Regions from separate parts of the Aeribacillus sp. FSL K6-2848 genome, predicted to be linked through region 1. Evidence: a T-box and tRNA genes for the amino acid it is inferred to sense, from the RefSeq annotation. Region 1 holds a T-box; the other holds one or more tRNA genes.

Region 1 (8,020 bases):
GTCATTCTCCTATTAATTGGCGGAATGTTAGCTTTAGAGCTGGTCAATACTGCCATTGAGCGAATCGCTGATGCTGTGTCGAAAGAATCTCATCCTCTGCTTAAAACTGCAAAAGATGCAGCTGCAGGAGCAGTATTGGTTTATGCAGCCGTTTCGGTTGTCATCGGATTCATCATTTTTGCCCCCAAAATAATTGAAGTTTTTTCGTGAAAAATGTAGAATTTTCTGAAAAAATAAACGTGAAATTAAATGAAAAATGATGTAAAATAATGAGTATAAGCTGCAACGTAAACGAAAGGAAGGAAGCTATGGACTCCCATCAACTGATTGAAGAAGCAAAAAGAGCAAGAGAATTTGCTTATGCACCTTACTCTCGATTTAAAGTAGGTGCAGCACTTCTGACAAAGGATGGAAAAGTATACAAAGGATGCAATATTGAAAACGCAGCTTATTCCATGTGCAATTGTGCCGAGCGCACTGCTATATATAAAGCGGTTTCAGAAGGTGAAAATGAATTCGCAGCTATTGCCATAGTTGCGGATACAAAGCGCCCTGTATCGCCATGCGGCGCTTGCAGGCAAGTCATAGCAGAGCTCTGTCCTAAAAATATGAAGGTGATTTTGGCGAATCTTAACGGAGACTATAACGAGCTAACAGTTGAACAACTATTACCAGAAGCATTTACATCGGAGGATTTACATGAATAAGACAAAATTTAAATCAGGATTTGTATCAATCATCGGCCGTCCGAATGTCGGCAAATCGACTTTTATTAACCGTGTAATCGGTCAAAAAATTGCGATTATGAGCGATAAACCTCAAACAACGAGAAACAAAATACAAGGGGTTTATACGACGGAAAACTCACAAATTATTTTTATCGACACTCCCGGTATTCATAAACCAAAGCATAAATTGGGCGATTTTATGATGAAAGTCGCTCAAAATACGCTCAAAGAAGTGGATCTAATTCTGTTTATGATTAATGCTGAAGAAGGATTAGGCCGCGGTGATGAATATATCATGGAACGATTGAAGGAAACCGATACTCCTGTATTTTTAGTTGTCAATAAAATCGATCGGGTTCATCCTGATGATTTATTGCCGCTTATTGACCAATACAGGGAAAAGTTCGAGTTTCAGGAAATTGTTCCAATTTCTGCCCTGCAAGGAAACAACATTGAAACGTTGCTAGGGCAAATTGAAGCGTATTTGCCGGAAGGTCCGCAATATTATCCTAGTGATCAGGTGACAGATCACCCGGAACGTTTTATCATTTCTGAACTAGTTCGCGAAAAAGTATTGCATTTGACAAGAGAAGAGATCCCGCATTCTGTCGCAGTTGTTGTTGATTCTATTGAAAAAAGAGAAAACCATGCAGTATATATAGCTGCAACAATTGTTGTGGAACGCAACTCTCAAAAAGGTATTATCATTGGGAAGCAAGGAAGAATGTTGAAAGAAATTGGGAAAAGGGCAAGGGTTGACATTGAAAACTTGCTCGGATCAAAAGTCTTTTTAGAGCTGTGGGTCAAAGTGCAAAAAGATTGGAGAAATCGCCTGTCGCAATTGCGAGATTTTGGATTTAGGGAAGACGAATATTAATTGACTTGAAGGAAGTTAGAAATATTTTCAAAACATGAAAATGAGTCAAAAAGGCTATGATAACAATGAATTGGATATAGCTTAGGAACAACGACAGAAAGGTGGGGACAATATGTTAGATTTTACCTGGAAAGTATTCACGTTTACAGGTAATATTGACACATATCTCCTTTTTAAAGAGCTTGAAAAGGAGCGGACGAAAGATTGTCAAATGAAGGAAGAAGAGCGGACTGAGGTTGATCTCCCTGTTTAGTAGTGCTGTATCCAATAGGATGGTGGAGAAATGCTTGTAAAGACGGAAGGAATTGTCATTCGTACAACGGAATATGGTGAGACCAATAAAGTTGTTACAATATATACAAGGGAGTTGGGGAAAGTTGGTGTAATGGCACGGGGCGCAAATAAACCGAACAGCCGCCTCGCAGCTGTTACCCAACTTTTTACGTATGGAAATTTTTTGTATCATCAATCTTCTGGATTGGGTAATTTAAGCCAAGGAGAAATCATTTCCGCTTTTAGAGAGATTAAGGAAAATATTTTTTTGACTGCATATGCTTCATATATTGTAGAGCTCCTTGATAAAGGAACAGATGAAAAAGACAGAAACCCTTTTTTGTTTGAGCTCTTATTTCAAACACTTCATCTGCTGAATGAAGAAAAGGATGCGGAAATTTTGACCAATATATTTGAAATAAAGATGCTCAACGTTCTCGGTTTATATCCCGAATTAAACAAATGTGCAGTAAGCGGCGAAACAAACGGACCGTTTCATTTTTCATTAAAAGAAAACGGATTGATTTGCAGCCGCTGTTTTGAAAAAGATCCTTACAGGCTCAATATTTCTCAGAAGACAGTGAAGCTGTTGCGGCTGTTTTATTCTATTGACTTAAACCGCATTGGTCAAATATCCGTCTCCCCTGAGACAAAAAAAGAACTGAGATTTGTTCTTGATCAATATTATCAGGAATATGCAGGTTTATCGCTGAAATCGAAAAAATTTTTAAATCAGCTTGACAGTTTAAAAGAAATGTTGTAAACCATATACATGGATGTGAAACCTTTCAAATGAAGGATTTATCCCCCCCTCATGCTGTTAGAAAAAGCGATTTAATGTCATGTAATGAGCGGAAATGTACGTGTCAAATTGAATAATAAAATGCGATGAAGGAAAAGAGTACCTGCAATCTTCATAGAAAGCGACCTTAGGATGGTGCGAGCTAAGGTATGAGGATGCAGGGAACGGCGTTCCAGAGCAATAACGGTTTACGAGAGGCTGAAACGTTTTTCAGCAAATAGGGTGGAACCGCGGGTCATCCCGTCCCTATGCAACTTTGTTGCATTAGGGACGGTTTTTATTTTGTTCGAACATAACTTAATTGTGGAGGTGCATGATGAATGAACATTCAAGAAATGATTTTGACGCTGCAAAAGCATTGGGCCGATCATGGATGTATTTTGATGCAGGCATATGATGTAGAAAAAGGTGCCGGAACCATGAGCCCATACACATTTCTTCGCTCCATCGGGCCAGAACCGTGGAATGTTGCTTACGTGGAGCCGTCAAGAAGACCTGCTGACGGAAGGTATGGGGAAAATCCGAACCGCCTTTATCAACACCATCAATTCCAAGTCATTATGAAGCCGTCTCCGAAAAACATACAAGAAATTTATTTAGATTCATTAAAGGCTCTTGGAATTGATCCGCTTGAACATGACATCCGCTTTGTGGAAGATAACTGGGAAAATCCTTCTCTCGGCTGCGCAGGGCTTGGCTGGGAAGTTTGGCTTGACGGAATGGAAATTACTCAATTCACGTATTTTCAGCAGGTCGGAGGACTGGAATGCAAACCGATTTCTGTTGAAATTACTTATGGAATAGAGCGTTTGGCGTCTTATATTCAAGAAAAAGAAAATGTATTTGACCTTGAATGGACAAACGGATTTACATACCGGGACATTTTTTATCAGCCTGAATATGAGCATTCCAAGTATACGTTCGAAACATCCGATACAAACATGCTATTTGAACTGTTTAATACGTATGAAAAAGAAGCGCACAGACAGATGGAATTAGGTCTCGTTCATCCAGCGTACGACTACGTTTTAAAATGCTCGCACACATTTAATTTGCTTGACGCAAAAGGAGCTATTTCTGTTACAGAACGAACCGGATATATTGGCAGAGTGAGAAAGCTGGCAAGAAAAGTTGCCAAAACGTTTTATGAAGAACGGGAAAAACTCGGTTTTCCAATGCTGAAAAACAAGGGGGCCGAAAATCATGAATAAACGGGATTTACTTATCGAAATCGGGCTTGAAGAAATGCCTGCCGGCGTCATCCTGTCTTCGATTGATCAGCTGGCTGACAAAGTAGGAGCTTGGCTGGATGAACATCGCATTTCTTACGCCAAAATAAAAAAATATTCAACTCCTAGACGTCTTGCCGTCCTTGTAGAGGATGTAAATGAAAAACAGGAAGATTTGCTTGGCGAAGCAAAAGGACCGGCAAAAAAGATTGCGGTTGATGAGAATGGAAATTGGACAAAAGCAGCGTTAGGCTTTGCACGGAGCCAAGGAGCTTCCACAAACGACATATCCTTTAAAGAAGTAAACGGTGTTGAGTACGCTTTTGTTCAAACATTTCAAAAAGGGAAAGAAACGAAAGAACTGCTCCCAGGGTTAGAAGAGATTATTCAAACCATCCATTTTCCGAAAAATATGCGTTGGGGAAATTGGAATCTTCGCTATATCCGTCCGATACAATGGTTAGTTGTCTTATTTGGACAAGACATCATTCCGTTTTCCATTACCGATGTTCCGACAGGAAATGTTACGTATGGCCATCGCTTTTTAGGAACGAAAGCGGAAATTTCCACTCCACGCGATTATGAAAATACTTTGTTGAACCAGTTTGTTGTCGCCGATTATGAAAAACGAAAACAAATGATCATTCAACAGCTGGAGGAACTGGAAAGAAAGGAAAACTGGATCATCCCTGTTGATGAAGATTTGCTCGAGGAAGTTACAAACTTGGTGGAATATCCGACCGCCCTGTACGGTTCATTCGAAGACCGGTTTTTAACATTGCCTGAAGAAGTGTTAGTGACGACGATGAAGGAGCATCAGCGATATTTTCCTGTCAAAAATAAAGATGGAAAGCTGCTTCCGTTTTTTGTTACCGTAAAAAACGGGAATGATCAAAACATTGAAACGATTGCCAAGGGGAATGAAAAGGTCCTTCGGGCAAGACTTTCCGATGCAAATTTCTTTTACGAAGAAGACAAAAAGCTTGCCATCGATACCGCACTGGAGAAGCTTGAAAAAATTGTTTTTCATGAAGAACTGGGCTCCATCGGTGACAAGGTTCGCCGAATTGTAAAATTATCAGAAAAGCTTAGCGAAAAGCTTGAATGCTCCAATGAGGAGAAAGCTTATATTAAACGGACTGCTTCCATTTGCAAATTTGACATTGTTACGCAAATGGTTTATGAATTTCCTGAGCTTCAAGGAATTATGGGAGAAAAATACGCTCTTTTAAAGGGTGAACAGGAAGAGGTTGCAAAAGGAATAAATGAGCATTATATGCCGCGGCATGCTTCCGACAAGACGCCTGAAACGTTGAGCGGAGCCATTGTAGGGCTTGCGGACAAGCTGGATACAATTGCAGGATTTTTTTCGATCGGTTTGATTCCAACTGGCTCACAAGATCCGTATGCATTAAGAAGACAAGCAAGCGGCATTGTTCAAATTCTTCGAGCAAAACAATGGCGGCTTGAATTGGAGGAATTGTTCGACCTTGCTATAAATGTATATGGTTTAGAAAATAAAGACAATTTGAGAAAAGAATTGCTGTCGTTCTTCCAAATGAGAGTCAAATTTGCGCTTCATGAAGAAAATGTCCGCCATGATATAATTGAATCGGTATTACAATCCAATTACCATGAAGTTAATGCATATTTTGAGCGGGCTGCCGTTCTGTCAGAAGAAAGCCAAAAGGGTGACTTTAAAGAAGTAATTGAATCGCTGTCTCGTGTTGTCAACATCTCGTCTAAGGGCCAAGAGGGCAATATTAAAGAAGAGCTGTTCGAGAAGGAAGAAGAAAAAACATTGTATCAAGCGTATTTACGGCTTGAAGAAAATTTTGTAAAATTGCAAAAAGAGGGTAATTTTAAAGAAGCATTTTTGGAAATGAAAGCTTTAAAGCCGGTGATTGATCGTTATTTTGATAATATTATGGTAATGGCAGAGGATGAATCGGTTAAACAAAACAGGCTGTCCCAAATGGTACAATTAACAAAGATAATCACATCTTTTGCCAAAGTGAATGAAATTATCGTAAAATAAATGCAAATAGACGATTATCCCGAGGATAATCGTCTTTCCTTGTGCGCCCGGCATGGGTGTAATCTATAGGGTGAAAGTCCCGAGCTGCGAAGGCAGAAGTAGCAGTTAGCTTAACGCAAGGGTGTCCGTGGTGACGCGGAATCTGAAGGAAGCGAGCGGCAAACTTCCGGTCTGAGGAACACGAACTTCATATGAGGCTAGGTATCACTGGGTGAGTTTGCAAGACAAAACAAAGCCCTTTCTGCCGAAGGTGATACAGAGTAAATGAAGCAGATGGATGGAAGGAAAGATTACACTCTTACCCGGGGAGGTCTGGCTGGCACGCCAAGTAACCTTGGTAACCTATCTAGTGATAGATAGCTGAACCGTCAGAAGTCAGCAGAGGTCATAGTATTAGTTGGTCTAGAACAACTAAGAAGGACCGAACAATTAAGAGAGAATAGCCCTTGGCATTCAGTGAGTCATGATGAACACAGAAAACGTAGTACCTCACTTGAGGGAGGAAGCGGTGAATCCCGTGGGAGATCTCTTGGAGGGTGGAGTGACCACTGGCATAAAGAGAACAGCTATTCACGGAAGTTATAAAGACTTGCGTCAATTATCTTAATTGAACCGCCGTATACGGAACCGTACGTACGGTGGTGTGAGAGGACGGGAGTTAATCGCTCCCTCCTACTCGATTCGCCGTAATGTACAATAGAAAACCTTTTCAAAATATTGAAATCATATATAATATTTTTATAATGCAGCCTCTTTTTCAAGGTGGTGAGGACAATAGAGCTTAATAAACGGCAAGAACAAATATTGCAAATCGTTAAGGAGCATGGGCCAATTACGGGTGAGCATATTGCAGATCGTTTAAACTTGACAAGAGCTACGCTAAGACCTGATTTAGCAATTTTAACAATGGCTGGATACCTTGACGCAAGGCCGCGAGTCGGCTATTTTTATACAGGGAAATCAGGCGCCAATTTGCTTGCAGAGAAATTAAAAAAGCTCCAAGTAAAAGATTTTCAGTCGATCCCAGTCGTTGTCAACGATAATGTTTCTGTTTATGATGCAATTTGTACAATGTTTTTGGAAGATGTCGGGACATTATTTGTGGTAGATAATCAATCGTTGCTAGTGGGAGTGCTGTCGAGAAAAGATCTCCTCCGGGCAAGCATCGGCAAACAGGAATTAACCCAAATCCCCGTCAATATTATTATGACTAGAATGCCAAATATAACCGTATGCAAAAAGGAAGATCTTATTATTGATGTAGCAAGGATTTTAATTGAAAAGCAAATCGATGCACTGCCCGTTGTAAAAGAAGTGGACGGCGGTTTTGAAGTGATAGGAAGAATTACGAAAACAAACATTACAAAAATATTGGTAAGATTAGTTGATGACGATATTATGTAAGAATGGGGGATCCGAATGAATAATCGTACGATCTATATTGTTTCAGACTCAGTCGGGGAAACGGCAGATCTCGTTGTAAAAGCAGCTATCAGTCAATTTAACGGCTCTCAATATGAAACGAATGTGAAAAGGGTGCCTTATGTGGAGGATGCAAATACAATCAAAGAAGTTGTCGCATTGGCGAAAATGGATAATGCGATCATTTGCTTCACAATCGTTGTCCCCGAACTTAGGAATCTTCTTATTCAAGAAGCGGAAAAAGAAGGTGTGATCTACCACGATATCATTGGTCCTTTAATTGATAAAATGGAAACGTCATATGGAATAAAAGCGAAGTATGAGCCCGGAAGAGTTCGGAAGCTTGATGAAGACTATTTCAAAAAAGTAGAAGCAATTGAGTTTGCTGTTAAATATGATGACGGCCGCGATCCGAGAGGAATTTTGAAAGCCGATATTGTTTTGATCGGTGTATCGCGGACTTCCAAAACGCCTTTGTCGCAATATTTGGCGCTAAAACGATTAAAAGTAGCTAATGTTCCTATTGTTCCAGAAGTAGAACCCCCTGAAGAACTTTTTAAAGTTTCCAAAGAGAAATGCGTCGGTCTAAAAATCAGTCCGGAAAAGCTGAATTATATCCGAAAGGAAAGATTAAAGCAGCTCGGGCTTAAT
Region 2 (8,020 bases), 440 kb from region 1:
TTATTGTAACAGGTGGCACGCTATATCCGGAAAGCTATATGTTAAATGGACTCATTGCTGATGAAGTGTTAGGTAATCTCCATGTGGACAAAGCATTCATCGGAACGCCAGCCCTTCATCACAAATTTGGCCTTACTCATTTTGATGAACAGATTGCTGCAACGAAGCGTTCTATGATAAAAGCTGCGAAGAGCGTCTATGTTGTAACGGATCATACGAAAGTAGGAAGGATTGCTTTGCATACTGTTGCCAGTCCAAATCAAATTGATGCAGTTATTATAGGCTCTGAATTAAGTGAGATTGAAATCAAAAAATGGGAAAATAGTGGCGTTAATCTTCATCTTGTATAAAGAAAAATTCAATATTTTACTCAAAATGCTTTCATTTTTTATTAACAATAATAATGAAAAAAGCAGATTGCACCGTACGGGCAGTCTGCTTTTAATTTACTAGCGGCAATTTTGCGAAATCAAGTACGAACAAAAAAACCTTTGAGTTTTGATTAGGAGCTGATCATGCTTTTTGTCCATTTAAAGCATTCGCAAATTCCTCTACTGCTGCGTCCAATCTTTGCACCAGCTCTTCAGACAAGCTGTATTGTTCATTTTCTTCTCTGGTTACCCAGGCATCAACGGCATAAACGCCTCCTAGAATATATCTGCTTCCCATTGTGGATAACACTGGTTTTAGCGCATAATCTATAGATAGAAGGTGAGCCAATGTGCCACCAATAAACAACGGAAGTATTGTTTTACCCAAAAGCCCTTTTTGCGGAAGTAGGTCAAGGTATGTTTTCAATACGCCTGTATAAGCTGCTTTATACACTGGGCTTGCGATGATAATTCCGTCAGCTTGTTCTACTTTTTGGTTGGCGTTCAGAATCGCCTCGCTGTCGAATTTTGCTTTGATTAAATCTTCCGCAGGCAGCTGTACTACTTGAATGTAATCAATCTCAATTCCTTTTTGCTGCAATTGCTGTTCAGCATATTGGATTAATCCATTTAATCTTGATGATGGAAACGGACTTCCATTGATAATTACAACTTTGCTCATTTACTACTATGCTCCTTTCTACGATTCTAAAAAAACATATAAATCTTATTGAAATAGTTCGCTTTATGCTATCATCATTTTTATATTCTGTCAATATATGGAGGCTCTTAGCTGTTATTCTAATAGCCTTCAATTTGAGCATAAATCAAGAGAAAATAAGAAGCAACTTTAAGCTCTTGGAGATTTAGCTTTTTCCAAAATTTTTTTGAGAAAGTTACATATTGTTCACTTTCTTTTAGATTCAACAATTCGCGAAGATATGAGACGCCTCTTTACGTGCTATTCTTTAATCCCGATGACGCGAATTCGCTTATAATCGGCAAACCAGATGCCATTTTTATATATGACGTTTTTCAAGTTGTTTTCCACGTTTGTGAAGATAAGATTTTTTGTTTCGTTTGTCAAACTGTTAAACAGGCTGCCAGCGAACATCTCTATCCAATTTTTTACCCCATTTTCCCCATGTAATGGCGTTGGGCGGTCAAAATGCTGGGCGAACACGACACGGAACCCCACTTCTTCCATCAACGATGAATATTCACCAATGCTCGGGAAATACCAAGGAAATTGGTCTGCTAATTCCTCCATGCCCAATTTATTGAATTCATTTCGGATGGCATCGGTAATCGTTTTGACATTGCCTTTGCCGCCGAATTCCGCTACAAAACGGCCGTTCTCCTTTAAGGCCTGGTATATATTGATTAACGCCTGTTTTGGCGGCTTGATCCAGTGAAGAACTGCATTGGAGAAAACGGCATCAAACTCGTTGCGGTATCCAAGATTTAGAACATCCTTCACCTCAAAGCTTAAACCGGGGTATTTTGCTTTAGCCTGATTAATCATATTTTCTGATTTATCAATTCCGACGACGTCAACTCCTAATTCGTAAAGCTTCCAGGCTAAATCTCCCGTACCGCAGCCGAGGTCAAGAATACGTTCACCTTTTTTTGGCTCCAACAGATCAAGCAAATGCTCTCCAAATTTGGAAACAAATGAATGTTTTGCATCATACAAAGCTGCATTCCAACTGTCTTTTTTCATGTGATAGGATCCCTTCTTTCATTTGTAGTAAAAATATGGGAGAATTTTGCAAAATGCATTTCAATGGAACATTCGCTTATTTTTGGCCATTTCTAAACGGTTCCAGTACTTCATCCACCCATTGACGAAATTTTTCATACGCTTCCTCATTTGTTTGAACATTTTCTATAAATCCACCTTTAAATTTATCATAATAATGCTCTTTATTTGCAAATAATTGTTGAAATTCTTCCTCTTTTAAATCGTCAAAAAATAAATCCATTGTGCCATCAGTTCTTTCCCAGGCAATTCCTTCGATAAAAGGGGAAAATTCATCTTTAAAGTTGTCTACATGTAAATGATTCCCGGTGTAATTTTTCGAATGAAAGTAGTCATTCTTCTTCATGAATGTGTCCTCCAAATTGATTTTTACATAATTTGAATTTTTTGCTAAGTATCTCGTTAAGAAAGATTACACAATATAACAAGATGTTTCTTGTTTACCAATTTGAAAACTATTTTCGGAGCAGGTAACCTGCATCACGCTGCGCTTTTTAACTTCATTTTATATTTTAGAATATTTCAATTGTTTCTAGTAATGCTCTATTTCATAAAGATTTTAGTTTGGACAAAAGAAAAAGCTTTGAATCATTTAACCCGTTTATTTTTATATAAAACAAGGTGTCATTCCCTTATGATAAAATGGACGAGAAGAATGTTTATCCCTACAATCTGGCAAAGGCGGGTAAAAAAGATGAAAAAAATAATCCCTCATATTTATTTGCATAACTGTAAGGAAGCGTTGCAATATTATCAGCAAGTATTTGGAGGAGAACTCAAAAATGTAGAGACATCCGATGGAAAAGAAATGTTTAAAGGCCACGAAGGAAAATATATTCATGCCGAGCTGCATATTAACGAATCATGTGTACTTTATTTTGCCGATGTTTTCTCACCGGTGACGAAGGGGAACAATATATGGCTGACATTGGATTTGGAGTCAGAAGATGAAATAAATTCAATTTTTACAACATTAGCGAAAGACGGACAGGTCAAAATGGAATTGCAAGATACTTTTTGGAATTCAAAATATGGTGTGGTAATCGATAAATTCGGTGTAGTTTGGGAGCTAAACTATGCAAAATAATAAGCGGCAGAAATTCTAAAAATAAGTGTTTGATTTGAACATGTTTTGCTATAATTGAATAAAAGCTTAGAGGAGATGAGTAAGATGAGTCAGCAAACAGTTGAGAAGGGTTATTTTGGCCAATTTGGAGGAAGCTTTGTTCCAAAGGATTTGCAAAGAGCATTGGACATACTGGAAGAGAATTTCGAAAAATTTAAAAACGATTCAACGTTTAATGAAGAATTGGCATATTATTTAAGAGAATATGTTGGTAGAGAAAATCCGCTGACATATGCGAAAAATTTCACAGAAGCGCTCGGGGGCGCGAAAGTTTATTTAAAACGTGAAGATTTAAATCATACCGGAGCACATAAAATCAATAATGCAATTGGACAGATCTTGCTTGCCAAACGGATGGGGGCTACTAGAATCATTGCAGAAACGGGTGCTGGACAGCACGGTGTTGCAACAGCAACCGCGTGTGCGATGTTTGGAATGGAATGCACCATCTATATGGGCAAGCTCGATACAGAGCGGCAGGCATTAAATGTGTTTCGGATGGAGCTGCTTGGTGCAAAGGTAGTACCGGTTGAAAAAGGACAAGGACGTTTGAAGGATGCGGTGGATGCAGCTTTAGCTGATTATGTGGAAAATTACCAAAACACGTTTTACTTGCTTGGATCTGCTGTCGGCCCGCATCCGTATCCAACAATTGTCAAGCATTTTCAATCGGTTATTAGTGAAGAGTCGAAAAAGCAGATTCTTGAAAAAGAAGGGAAGCTTCCAACAGCAGTGATTGCTTGTGCAGGAGGAGGAAGCAATGCAATCGGAGCTTTTGCGCATTATCTGGACGAACCAAACGTAAGATTAATAGGAGTGGAGCCGGAAGAGGCACCAACGCTTACGAAAGGTGTTCCAGCTGTTATTCACGGATTTAAATGCTTAACTTTGCTTGACGAAAATAATGATCCAATGCCGACTTACTCTATTGCAGCAGGGCTTGATTATCCTGGAATTGGTCCAGAGCACAGCTATTTGAAGGAAACCGGACGGGCAGAATATGTTACGGTGTCTGGAAAAGAGGCTTTGGAAGCTTTTCAGCAATTATCTAAGTTGGAAGGAATCATCCCTGCCCTTGAAAGTTCACATGCTGTAGCATATGCGATGAAACTTGCCCCGCAGCTAAGCAAGGAGGATATTGTGATCGTTAATCTCTCTGGCAGAGGAGATAAGGATGTCGAGCAAGTGTTTGAAATGTTGAAAAAATAAGGTGAAAATCGGCGTTTTTGAACGTCGATTTTTTACTTGTGCGCCCGGCATGGGTGTAATCTATAGGGTGAAAGTCCCGAGCTGCGAAGGCAGAAGTAGCAGTTAGCTTAACGCAAGGGTGTCCGTGGTGACGCGGAATCTGAAGGAAGCGAGCGGCAAACTTTAAGGTCTCTCGGAACACGAACTTCATATGAGGCTAGGTATCACTGGGTGAGTTTGCAAGACAAAACAAAGCCCTTTTTGCCGAAGGTGATACAGAGTAAATGAAGCAGATGGATGGAAGGAAAGATTACACTCTTACCCGGGGAGGTCTGGTGGATATGTGAAGTACGCTTCATAACCTACTTAGTGATAAGTAGCTGAACCGTCAGAAGTCAGCAGAGGTCATAGTATTAGTTGGTCTAGAACAACTAAGAAGGACCGAACAATTAAGAGAGAATAGCCCTTGGCATTCAGTGAGTCATGATGAACACAGAAAACGTAGTACCTCACTTGAGGGAGGAAGCGGTGAATCCCGTGGGAGACCTCTTGGAGGGTGGAGTGACCACTGGCATAAAGAGAACAGCTATTCACGGAAGTTATGAAAACTTGCGTCAATTATCTTAATTGAACCGCCGTATACGGAACCGTACGTACGGTGGTGTGAGAGGACGGGAGTTAATCGCTCCCTCCTACTCGATTCTTTTAACGATTCATCAGCTGAATTTTTAGAAGAGCAAGTTGTTTATAGTAATATAAAAAAGGCAGATTTTTGATCCACCGGATAAGTGTATATTTATCTTTGAAAAAATTCTTGACAGCTCTGAAATGGGCAAGGTATGGGAGCTGTAGTCACGAAAGTGCTATAGAAAGTTAAAAGATATGGGATAAGTGCGCTCATCACATTTTTTCAATGAATCAAAATGGTGTAGTTTTTGAGGTATAGTTATCATTTGGTCTTAACTTTACTCTGATTTTATAGGAATCTTCTCAGCTCTTAGTATTTTATGTTGGTTGATAAATTTAGTTTGCGAAGGAATGACTGAGGGGTTCAATCTAACTGTTATCTAAGCTTGCCATGATTTCGGAGTTTACATTTAAACGCCGGACATTTACCACCAGCTTTGTAAATATATGAACGAAATAAGAAAAACTTGTTGATTTAATGCTTTTTTCAGTGGTATAGGGTGTTAAATGGACAGCTTGGTATCTATTTTGTTCACAATTTCGACAAAAACATAAAAAAATGTCGTTTTTTTTACATTTTTCCGTTGCACCGTCATTTTCGCTTTGCTATAATAAAACCCGTCATTGCATTACGGCTACCACGAGCGATGCTTCGATGAATAAGCATCGAGTTGCCTCGACGCATCTCCTTCTTCGAATAAGCTGGAAGAGGAAGAGGCATGGCAAGTGCGTGTTTTTCGTCTTGATAGAAAAGAAATAATGTATGCGGGTGTAGTTTAGTGGTAAAACCTCAGCCACGAGCGATGCTTCGATGAATAAGCATCGAGTTGCCTCGACGCATCTCCTTCTTCGAATAAGCTGGAAGAGGAAGAGGCATGGCAAGTGCGTGTTTTTCGTCTTGATAGAAAAGAAATAATGTATGCGGGTGTAGTTTAGTGGTAAAACCTCAGCCACGAGCGATGCTTCAATGAATAAGCATCGAGTTGCCTCGACGCATTTACTTCTTCGAATAAGCTGGAAGAGGAAGAGGCATGGCAAATGCGTGTTTTTCGTTTTAATAGAAAATCGAATAATATATGCGGGTGTAGTTTAGTGGTAAAACCTCAGCCTTCCAAGCTGATGTCGTGGGTTCGATTCCCATCACCCGCTCCATACATATCATTCATCAACGCAGTGTTTCGTTTTTATAAGCAAACGAAGCATTGCGTTTTTTCATTATAGAAATTTTGTATATGGCTGCCATGCCATTAAAAGAAAGAAAAGGGAGAGGCTTAAGCGAAAATTTGTTGGCGAGCATCTCCACTGTGAATTTGAACAAACATGTTTGCCATCGCTTCAAGTAATTTTTTTGCTTCTTCTGTCCGCATCGATGGCTTTAAATAAACGATATGTAAAGCGCTTGTTGTCGAAAGCTGTACTGCTGTTCGCTTAGAATCAACATAGGGGCTTCCGAAAGGTCCGTTTGCATCACAGGTTACTAGTTTATTTTCCAAATTCACTTGGCGGCCGTTGATGGCATCATATGAATCGCCATTTTTACCGATTTTTAACGTAATAGGTCCTTTTATTTTGTTTCGGTCGTAGATGCCTAACGGAATTTCATATTTCAAGGAGAAAAAATTATTTAAGTCAACGGCTGAATGGATAGACTGTAAGTATTGCTGTTTTTGAACGCGGCGAAAAAGAGCCTCATTGGATGGGCGGTATCGATTAGGATCAGTGCCAACACGCTTAAAGACTTCCCGCCATTCTCGAATGCCGTCTAATTCAGCTGCATTTTTATTTTCTAGATCGAAAAAAATAGATTCTTGAAAGAAACGAAGTCTCCCTTTTAACATTTGGGGGGATTCGGATACTTGAATATGATCATACTCAATTAAGCCTATTTTAAAGTGAGGAATTCGTTGTTTGACCTCTTCAGCAATAAAAAATTCCATTGATTTCCCTCCTATTTTCAGCCATTTTATCTTAACATAGTTTATATATTTTTTGAAATAAAAATAAAGGGGGTGGAGCGGTGTGGATTTCGCAGTTCTCAAACAAGAAATTATTGAATACAGCAAGCAAATTGGAATCGATAAAATCGGTTTTGCGAGTGCTGATGTTTTTGAAACATTGAAGGAGCGGCTAATTGTACAGCAGCAGTTAGGATATCAGTCAGGATTCGAGGAGCCTGATATCGAAAAGCGGACAAATCCTGAGCTGCTCCTTCCAAAAGCAAAATCGATTATCTCTATAGCGTTGGCATATCCTTCAAAAATGAAAAATGCTCCCAGAAGTACAAAAAAAGAGCGGCGCGGTTTATTTTGCAGGGCTTCATGGGGGACAGACTATCACGTGATTCTAAAAGATCGGTTGAAAAAGCTGGAAAGATTTATTTTAGAAAAAGTGGACGGAGCACAGGTTAAATCGATGGTCGATACGGGGGAGCTGTCGGATCGGGCCGTAGCAGAGCGAGCCGGTATCGGATGGAGCGGAAAAAACTGCATGATTATTACACCGGAATTCGGCTCTTATGTATATTTGGGCGAAATGATTACAAATATTCCTTTTCCTCCCGACAGCCCCATTGAAGACCGATGCGGATCCTGCAACATATGTGTCGATTCATGTCCGACTGGTGCGCTCGTACAAGGCGGGCAGCTCGATTCAAAGAAATGTATTGCTTTTTTAACGCAAACAAAAGGGTTTCTGCCTGATGAATACCGTGGGAAAATCGGAAACAGGCTTTACGGCTGTGACACTTGTCAGCTTGTTTGTCCGGAAAATAAAGGAAAGGATTTCCATATCCATTCTGAAATGGAACCGGATCCTGAAATTGCAAAGCCAAAATTAAAGCCGCTTCTTCATATTTCAAACCGCGAGTTTAAAGAAAAATTCGGCCAT

Evidence for each region. A T-box is a leader RNA that pairs with one kind of tRNA and senses whether it is charged. The one in region 1 lies ahead of glyQ (glycine--tRNA ligase subunit alpha), so its partner is inferred to be a tRNA-Gly.
Region 2: it encodes a tRNA-Gly, which carries the amino acid that the T-box ahead of glyQ (glycine--tRNA ligase subunit alpha) is inferred to sense. The anticodon was not compared.

What each region holds. Positions count from the first base shown of each region.
Region 1 is NZ_JBBOQQ010000001.1:2,961,168-2,969,187, reverse strand. Features, by position in the region: gene NSS70_RS14350 (diacylglycerol kinase family protein) at 1-210, shown strand, start outside; gene NSS70_RS14345 (cytidine deaminase) at 309-707, shown strand; gene era (GTPase Era) at 700-1,605, shown strand; gene NSS70_RS14335 (YqzL family protein) at 1,718-1,858, shown strand; gene recO (DNA repair protein RecO) at 1,889-2,641, shown strand; T-box leader at 2,758-2,931, shown strand; gene glyQ (glycine--tRNA ligase subunit alpha) at 3,001-3,891, shown strand; gene glyS (glycine--tRNA ligase subunit beta) at 3,884-5,947, shown strand; gene NSS70_RS14315 (helix-turn-helix transcriptional regulator) at 6,713-7,351, shown strand; gene NSS70_RS14310 (pyruvate, water dikinase regulatory protein) at 7,367-8,020, shown strand, end outside.
Region 2 is NZ_JBBOQQ010000001.1:3,397,666-3,405,685, reverse strand. Features, by position in the region: gene NSS70_RS16430 (DeoR/GlpR family DNA-binding transcription regulator) at 1-350, shown strand, start outside; gene ssuE (NADPH-dependent FMN reductase) at 514-1,053, opposite strand; gene NSS70_RS16420 (class I SAM-dependent methyltransferase) at 1,333-2,094, opposite strand; gene NSS70_RS16415 (hypothetical protein) at 2,171-2,479, opposite strand; gene NSS70_RS16410 (VOC family protein) at 2,828-3,220, shown strand; gene trpB (tryptophan synthase subunit beta) at 3,305-4,468, shown strand; tRNA gene NSS70_RS16400 (tRNA-Gly) at 6,213-6,286, shown strand; gene NSS70_RS16395 (B3/B4 domain-containing protein) at 6,406-7,071, opposite strand; gene queG (tRNA epoxyqueuosine(34) reductase QueG) at 7,154-8,020, shown strand, end outside.